DNA from 2 places in the Microbacterium sp. LWO13-1.2 genome. Region 2 is predicted to be linked to the other one. Evidence: riboswitches for the same ligand, from Rfam matches in the RefSeq annotation. Region 2 holds a riboswitch; the other holds the start of a gene.
What was found. A riboswitch is a leader RNA that binds a small molecule or an ion and turns the genes downstream of it on or off. The one in region 2 is predicted to bind FMN.
Positions count from the first base shown of each region.

Region 1: it holds a riboswitch for FMN, as region 2 does, so the genes downstream of both, MRBLWO13_RS16160 (6,7-dimethyl-8-ribityllumazine synthase) here and ribD (bifunctional diaminohydroxyphosphoribosylaminopyrimidine deaminase/5-amino-6-(5-phosphoribosylamino)uracil reductase RibD) in region 2, are expected to answer to the same signal.

Region 1 is NZ_CP151634.1:3,356,080-3,360,477, forward strand. Features, by position in the region: gene MRBLWO13_RS16150 (ATP-binding protein) at 1-988, shown strand, start outside; gene MRBLWO13_RS16155 (response regulator) at 985-1,686, shown strand; FMN riboswitch at 1,710-1,853, shown strand; gene MRBLWO13_RS16160 (6,7-dimethyl-8-ribityllumazine synthase) at 1,866-2,300, shown strand; gene MRBLWO13_RS16165 (NAD(P)H-binding protein) at 2,344-3,093, opposite strand; gene MRBLWO13_RS16170 (FMN reductase) at 3,186-3,830, opposite strand; gene MRBLWO13_RS16175 (LLM class flavin-dependent oxidoreductase) at 3,830-4,398, opposite strand, start outside.
Region 2 is NZ_CP151634.1:3,768,005-3,772,402, reverse strand. Features, by position in the region: gene ribA (GTP cyclohydrolase II) at 1-865, opposite strand, end outside; gene MRBLWO13_RS18085 (riboflavin synthase) at 862-1,491, opposite strand; gene ribD (bifunctional diaminohydroxyphosphoribosylaminopyrimidine deaminase/5-amino-6-(5-phosphoribosylamino)uracil reductase RibD) at 1,491-2,543, opposite strand; FMN riboswitch at 2,594-2,738, opposite strand; gene MRBLWO13_RS18075 (DNA-formamidopyrimidine glycosylase family protein) at 2,793-3,656, opposite strand; gene MRBLWO13_RS18070 (transcriptional regulator) at 3,784-4,080, opposite strand; gene MRBLWO13_RS18065 (hypothetical protein) at 4,077-4,398, opposite strand, start outside.

The DNA.
Region 1 (4,398 bases), 410 kb from region 2:
CGGGGTGCGCGTCACGCACCCGGACCCCGACCAGATCGGCGGTCAGTACCTGGGAACGATCCCCGCAGCCCCCGCGTCGCGCACGGAGGTGTTCACCGGCACCCTCGGACCCTCTGTGCGGACGATCGTGCCGATCCTGTCCCCGGAGGGCGGAGATCTGCTCGGCTGGGTCGCGGCCGGCGTGACCGTGGAAACGATCGCCGAGACCCTGGTGCGGCGCCTGCCGCTGTCGCTCGGCATCGCTGTGTCGGTGCTCGCGGTCGGAGTGATCGGTGCGTGGCTCGCCCGCCGCTTCACGCGGCGCATCGCCGGCGACCTCCCGCCCGGACAGCTGCGGGATGCCGTCTCGTCCTACGAGTCCATCCGGACGCTCGGTGAGGCGTTGCGCGCGCAGACCCATGAGCATGGCAATCGGATGCACACGGCCGTCGCGCTGCTGGAGCTCGGCCGCACCGAGGAAGCGATCGAGATCCTCACCGAGACGTCCCGTCAGAGCCAGTCCCTCGTCGACCAGGTCACCGCTCGCCGCCACGGCGACCCGGCCGTCGGCGCACTTCTGCTCGGCAAGGCGTCTCAGGCCAAGGAGCGGGGCATCGACTGGCGTGCGCAGATCGCGCCGGACGCCCCGCGTTCATCGCTCTCCACGGTCGACAGCGTCTCGGTGCTGGGCAACCTCATCGACAACGCCATGGATGCCGCCGCCGAGGCCTCCGATCGGTGGGTGGAGGTGTCCCTGAGTCGTACCGAAGAGGGCTCGTTGCTGATCGGAGTCTCCGACAGCGGCGCCGGAGTGCCCGAGGGTCTCCGCGACCAGATCTTCACCCACGGTTTCTCCACGAAACCGTCCGGCGTGCAGGGACGCGGCGTCGGACTCGCGCTCGTCCGATCGGTCGTCACGGAGGCGGGCGGGTCTGTGCGGATCACCGACGATCCGACCACGTTCCTGATCTCGCTGCCCGCCGCCTCGTCCGGACGGAGGAAGGCATGATCCGCACCCTGCTCGTCGACGACGATCTCCTGACCCTGGAACTTCACCGCGACTACATCGGACGCCTCGAGGGGTTCGCCGTGGTCGGCGAGTGCACAGGCGCCAGAGCGGCGCTGACGGCCGTGCTCGACCACTCGGCCGGCCGTCCGGTCGATCTCGTCCTCCTGGATATGACGATGCCGGACGGGTCAGGCCTGGACGTTCTCCGCACACTGCGTGCCCGCTCGGCCGCGGTGGACGTCATCGCCATCACCGGGGTGAGAGATGCCGAAGTCGTGCGTCAGATGGCGGCTCTCGGCGTCTTCCAGTACCTGGTGAAGCCCTTCACCTTCGCGACGTTCCGAGAGCGCCTCGAGCAGTATCGCGTCTACCGGACTCAGTCGCAGTCGACCGATGGAGAGGCGACTCAGGCCGAGATCGACGCTCTCCTCGGCGCAGCCAGGCCGACCGGATCGATCCCGATCCCGAAAGGCCTGTCCCCTGGTTCTCTGGAGAGCATCACTGCCGCGATGCGGTCCTCCGACGCGCTCTCGGCGAGTGAGGTCGGCGAGATGCTCGGCATGTCGCGCGTCGCGGCGCGACGCTACCTCGAGCACCTTGTCGCCGAGGGGACACTGGCACGCTCGGCACGCTACGGCGCCCGCGGGCGCCCGGAGACCGAGTACCGATGGAATCGGAGCAGTGGTCCGGCGCACTAGAACGGCACTGGTAATCTCGTGCCGTATGTCCTCAGGGCGGGGTGAGATTCCCCACCGGCGGTGACGCGGCTCGTCCGCGAAGCCCGCGAGCGGACTCCATGGTGGAGCCTGCAGACCTGGTGCGATTCCGGGGCCGACGGTCAGAGTCCGGATGGAAGAGGACGAAAGGAACGATCATCATGTCCAGAATCGCCATCGTCGCTGCCGAATGGCACGCAGAGATCGTGGAGCAGGCCGTTGCATCCTTCGGCGCTCGGCTCGCGTCGCTCGGCTTCGAAGACGTCCGGGTGATCCGCGTCCCCGGCGCTTTCGAGATACCCCTGCACGTGCAGCGGCTGGCTCGAAGCGGAGACTACGACGCCATCGCGACCTGCGCTCTCGTGGTGGACGGCGGCATCTACCGTCACGACTTCGTCGCGTCCGCGGTCGTCGACTCCCTGATGCGCGTGCAGCTGGAGACGGATGTCCCCGTGTTCTCGGGTGTCCTCACACCGCACAACTTTCATGAGCACCAGGAGCATCGGGACTACTTCGCCCGGCATTTCGACCTGAAGGGCCGCGAACTGGCGGATGCCGTCGCGAAGACCCTCGCGAGCCTGTCCTCGATCGGCTGACGCCGGCCGATCGATGCGGGCGGCTCACACACCGTCGCAGTGATCAGCGCTGCGGCTGCGAGGCGAGCCAGTCCGAGAACGTCACCGATCCCCGGTCGGCATCATCATCGGGAAGCAGACTGCCGTCTCGCATCGCACGTCCGAACGCGCCGGGAAGGGCGATCGCCGGCATCCACCCGGTGAGGCCGGTGTGGCGCGCCCACGACCTCATCATCTCGACGAGATCCTCCTCACGCGGGCCGGCGAGGTCGCGCGCGCGACCCGCCGGTGCCGCTTCAGCGAGGTCCACGAGCCGCTGCGCGACCTCGATGACCGAAACGGGCTGCGTGCGCATCCGCACCGCGAGATGCAGCGGCCCGACAGCGGCGCGTCGGTGCATCTGTGCCGCGAAGTCGTGGAACTGCGTCGCCCGCAGAATCGTCCAGGGCGTCTGGCCGGATTGCACTGCCTGTTCCTGCGCGAGCTTGCCTGCGTAGTACGCGTGGGGTGCACGATCGACGCCGACGATCGAGAGGGCCACGTGATGCCCGACTCCTGCGCGCTGTCCGGCGGCCAACAGCTTCGCCGTCGTGGCGGTGAAGAAATCCGTCGACGTCCTGGCGCTCTGCGTGACGACGCTGAGCGCGTCGACCACGACATCCGTGCCCTCGAGCGCCGCGTCGAGGCCCGACCCGCTGCGCACGTCGACGCGGTTGCCCCTGGTCAGCACACGGACGCGGTGGCCGCGTTGCTGCGCCACCCTCACGACCTCCGTGCCGATGATGCCCGTGCCGCCTGCGACTGCGATCTCCATGCGTCTCCGATCGATGTGGGTACTCGGTCCATTCTGAACCCGTACCGAGCATGATCTGTACCGAGCGCGTCAGGAAATCGCAGTCGACAGACTCACTCCCCTGCGAGACCGCCCAGCATGTGTCCGAACGAGCGACCTTCGCCGAGGTAGGTCGACGGATCGTAAGGATCCACGACCACGCTCGGCTGTCGACGTGCGATCGCGTCGGCGAGTTCTCGTGCACCCTTCTCGACGCGCTTCGCGAGCGGTGCGACGTCGTCGCCCGCCCCGCCCCAGTCGCTGGACGCCGCGAACACACCGGTCGAGACGGGCTCGGCGTGCAGATATGCGAACAGCGGACGGATCGCGTAGTCGATCGCGAGGGAATGACGTGCGGTCCCGGCATTCGCGCCGATCAGCACAGGCTTGCCGACGAGGGAGTCCGGATCGAGCACGTCGATGAACGACTTGAACAGGCCCGAGTAGCTCGTCGAGAAGATCGGCGTGACTGCGATCAGCGCATCCGCGGAGATCACGGTGTTGATCGCGGTCTCCAGTGCGGGCGGCGCGAATCCGGTGAGCATGTTGTTCGTGATGTCGTGCGCGTAATCGCGCAACTCGATCACGTCCACGCTCGCCTCGATGTTCTGAGCGGCGAGGGCCTTCAACGTCTCCGCGGCCAGCCGATCCGCCAGCATCCTGGTGGACGACGGGTTGGAGAGCCCCGCCGAGACGACGGCGATACGACGAGTGGTCATCAGGCGTCCTTCCGGCCGAGGCCGAACGCCGCACCGGCCGGTGCCGGGGTGTCCTGATAGGGCGAGTCGCCGGTGAGGTTGTCCCCGCGGTTCGCACCGGGGCGCGCCTGACGGGTCGGTCCGTCGCCGAACTCCGCCTTGACGCGGGCAGCGTGGGTCGGAGCATCCGGAACGTTCGCCGGGCGGTCCTTCGCGAGCTCCTTGCGCAGCACCGGAACGACCTCGGATCCGAGGATGTCGAGCTGCTCGAGCACCGTCTTCAGCGGGAGGCCCGCGTGGTCGATGAGGAACAGCTGCCGCTGGTAGTCGCCATAGTGCTCGCGCATCGCGGCGTAACGGTCGATGACCTGCTGCGGCGATCCCACCGTCAGCGGGGTCATCTCGGTGAAGTCCTCCATGCTCGGGCCGTGACCGTACACCGGCGCATTGTCGAAGAACGGCCGGAACTGGTTCACCGCATCCTGAGATTTCGCACTCATGAACACCTGGCCGCCGAGGCCGACGATCGCCTGTTCTGGCGTTCCATGGCCGTAGTGCGCGTAGCGCTGACGGTAGAGCTCGATGAGGC
Region 2 (4,398 bases):
CGTCGAGTGCGGCATCCAGCTGAGGACCGCACTCGCACTTCAGGGAGCCGAAGGCCTCTCCGGTCAGGCACTCGGAGTGCACGCGCACCAGCGCCGTCTCGGTCGGTTCGCCCGAGACGACGGCGATGTGGTCGGTGCCGGTCACGCGGTCCTTGTACGCGAGGAAGCGGAACGTGCCGTGAGTGGTCGGGACGGTGGCATCGGCGCGCAGGCTGACGCGACGGCTCTTGCGTTTGTGCGCCACCTCGTCTCGCGGGTCGTGTTCGTTGAGATACGCGATGAGCTGCTCGATCGTGATCACCGGGATGCCGTCGCGTTCGCCGAGCTCGATCAGTCCCGGCATGCGCATCATGCTGCCGTCCTCGGCGACGACCTCGGCGATGGCGCCGACCGGACGGAGCCCGGCGAGGCGCATCAGTTCGACGGCGGCCTCGGTGTGACCGCTGCGCTCGCGCACGCCGCCGTCGACGGCGCGGAGCGGCAGGACGTGACCGGGGCGGATGATGCTGGTCGGCGTCGACGCCGGATTCGCGAGCACGTTCAGCGTGTGCGCCCGATCCGAAGCGCTGATGCCGGTCGTCACGCCTTCCGCGGCATCCACACTCACCGTGTACGCGGTGGAGCGGGAGTCCTCATTGGACTCCACCATCGGCTGCAGGTTCAGGCTGTCTGCGAGATCCGCGGGCATCGGCGCGCAGATGAAGCCCGACGACCAGCGCACCGTCCACGCCACCCATTCCGGGGTGGCGAGTTCGGCTGAGAGGATGACGTCGCCCTCGTTCTCGCGGTTCTCATCGTCGGCGACGAGGACGGGGCGTCCGGCGCGCAGCGCGTTGAGCGCCTCGGGGATGGTGGCAAGGCTCATCGCGAGCCTCCTTCCTGTGCAGACCGGAAGGCGAGCAGGCGCTCGACGTGCCGGGCGAGGATGTCGGTTTCGAGATTGACGCGGTCGCCGACCGCGCGCGAGCCGAGTGTGGTCGCGACGAGGGTCTCCGGGATGAGGGAGACCTCGAACCAGGCTTCGGGCGTCGGGGGCGAGCTGACCGCGCTCACGGTGAGAGAGGTGCCGTCGACGGAGATCGACCCCTTGTCGACGACGAGCGGCGCGAGATCGGCGGGGAGGCTGATCCGCAGCACGCTCCACTGGGCGCCGGGGCGCACCTCGAGCACGACGCCCGTTCCGTCGACGTGCCCTTGAACGATGTGTCCGCCGAGTCGCGCGCCGACCGGCATCGCCTTCTCGATGTTGACGCGGGTCCCGACCGTTGCTCCGCCGATCGCGGCGACGTCGAGCGTCTGCTTCATCACGTCGGTGTCGAACGTCTCTGCCGTCGATCCCACGACGGTGAGGCACACGCCGGAGACGGCGATCGACTCGCCGTGCACCGCGTCCGCAGCTGCCTTCGGAGCCCGAACGGTCAGTCTCCAGCCGTCGCCGGCCGGTGCGATGGCGGTGATCTCGCCGATCTCTTCGATGATTCCGGTGAACATCAGCTGGCTCCTTCGTTCTCGTTCTTGTCCTCGCCGGAGGATGGCGTCGGGTGACCGACCGCCAGCACGTCGGCGCCGAGCGGCAACCACTCGTCGATCGTCAGGCGACGAGCCGCGGCGATCGTCGGGACGGCGATGTCGGTGAGCGCGAGGCGATGGCCGCCGAGCAGCACCGGTGCGAGGTAGACGAGAACCTGATCGACCAGGTCGGCCGCGATGAACGCGCTGGCGAGCGTCGGTCCGCCCTCGATGAACACTTTCTGGATGCCGCGGGCATGCAGATCTGCGACGACGGCGTGCAGATCCCTGGTGTCGTAGAACAGGGGCTGGTGCGGGTGGCGGCGCAGTGCGGCGTCTGCCGGAGTGGTGCGTGAGCCGATGACGACGGGGACCGGCTGGTTCGGGTGGAGCGTCTCGCCGATGCGCGCGGTGAGGGCGGGGTCGTCGGCGATGACCGTGCCGGTGCCGACCACGATCGCGTCGGCCTCGGAACGTCGCCGGTGCACGTCGGCGCGGGCGGCAGAGCCCGTGATCCATTGACTCGTGCCGTCATCGGCGGCGGCACGCCCGTCGAGGCTCTGCGCCCACTTCACCGTGATCTGCGGCCGTCCGAGTCGCTGAGCGGTCAGCCAGTCGGCGATGAGATCGCGAGCGGCATCGGCCTGCTCACCGGCATCCACAGACACACCGGCGTCGCGAAGTCTCTCCGCTCCACCGCCGGATTCGGCGCCGGGATCGGCTGCGGCGTAGACGACACGGGAGATGCCCGCCTCGATGAGGGCGACGGAGCAGGGGCCGGTGCGCCCGGTGTGGTTGCAGGGTTCGAGCGTGACGACAGCGGTCGCTCCGCGAGCGGCACCGGGTGCGAGATGGGAGAGGGCATCGACCTCGGCGTGCGGCGTGCCCGCGCCGTGGTGCCAGCCCTCGGCGAGGACTTCGCCTGTGGGGGAGAGGATGACGGCGCCGACCTGCGGGTTCGCGCCGCGGGGGCCGAGGGAGGCGAGTTCGAGCGCGCGACTCATCGCCGTGCGTTCTGCCTCGTTCACTGCCATCCGTCTGTCCTTCGATGAGGCTCCGGGGGTGGCAGAAGACGCGCTGGCGCCTCGTGCTGCCTCCCATCCGGACTAGCGAGGTCTCCCTCGCATCACCGTCGGTCCCGGAATTTCACCGGGTCAGCGCCTCGGTTTCCCTCGACGCTCGCGGACTGTCACCGCCGGTTCGGATTCTCACCGACCCCGGAGCACGTTGTTGCTCTGAGTGTAGTCAACGCGTCTGAATGGATTTCATTCCCGGTATCGCGGTCATTTCAGCAGTCGTGACAGTCGGCGGTCGGCCAGAGGCTTGCCGCCGGTCTGGCACGTGGGGCAGTACTCGAGTGAGCGGTCGGCGAAGAACACACTGCGCACGGTGTCTCCGCAGACGGGGCATGTCTCGCCCCTGCGGGCGTGCACCTGCATGCCTCGACGTTTGGCGTCCTTGAGGTCGGCCGGTGGTTTTCCGGATGCTTCGGCCACCGCATCCCGCAGAGTGGTCTGCATCGCTGCGAAGAGGCGTTCGACCTCTTCGGCATTCAGCTTCCCGGCGTTGGCGTATGGCGACATACGAGCCGCATGCAGGATCTCGTCGGAGTAGGCGTTGCCGATGCCGGCGATGACCGACTGGTCTCGCAGCAGTCCTTTGATCTGTGTCCGGCGACCCTCGAGCAGCCCTGCGAAGACGTCGAGGGTGAAGCTCGGATCGAGGGGGTCGGGTCCGAGTCGAGCGATCCCCGGAACGTCTTGCGGGTCGCGCACCACGTACACGGCGAGCGACTTCTTCGTGCCGGCTTCGGTGAGGTCGAAGCCGCTGCCGTCGTCGAGCGCGACGCGCAACGCGATCGGCGACTTCCCCGGCCTGATCAGCGTGGTGGGCACGGTCTCGTACCAGCGCAACCAGCCGGCCTTGGCGAGGTGGAAGGCGAGATGCAGGTCGCCTGCACAGGACAGCACGACGAACTTGCCCAGGCGCGTGGATGCGGTGATCTCGGCATTCTGCAGCGCGGTGATCGGCGGATCGTAGGTCTTCAGCGCGGAGATCGCGGAGACGGTCGCGCGAGAGATCGTGCGCCCGACGGCGCGCTCGCCGAGGAAATCGGTCAGGCCCTGGACTTCCGGCATCTCCGGCATGGATTCATCTTGTCATCGGCATCCGACACTGTCACCCGGTCTGTGCGCCCTCGGCATCCTGGGGCCCATAAGGACTGGGCCGGGTCGCTCGCCCACCGGGGATCCTCGGGTCCTGGCGCCTGCGCGCTCAGCTTTCCGGCGACACGATCGCGCGGAGCGCGGCGACGTGCGCCGCGTAGGCGCCACCTCCCCGCGCGGTCAGTCTGACCCATGTGCGTTGCCTGCCGAACGTCGCGGCCTTGTGGATCGACACATAATCCGCCTCGGCGAGAACCTTCAGATGCTTGCTCACGACAGAGTCGGCGACGCCGAGCGCATCCCGAAGCGCCGCGAACTCGACCTCGCCAGGGATCGCATCGAGCATCGCGAGGATGCGCAGACGCTGCGGCGCGTGCACGATCTCATCGAACTGCGGCTCCGTCACGGTGTGACCCGAGACGCTTCCCACCGGCGATTGAGGATGGCAGAGCCGAGGCCGGCGGCGATGCCTCCGGCGAGGGCGGTGAGGAGGATGGTCCAGGAGGGGCGTTCCGCGAGGTGCAGCGCCGCGGCCGCGAGCACCGGCAAGGCGGCGAGTACCGCTGCCCACGCCCAGAGCCACGCAGGCCATGCCCGGCCAGGCACAGAGGTGCCCGTCACTCGGCGGTGCGCGCCGATCACGGCCAGGTCGGCCACGAGCACGCCGAGAATCGCGGGCAGGAACCACCACGTGCCCGTTCCGAGGCCGACGATGAGAACGAGG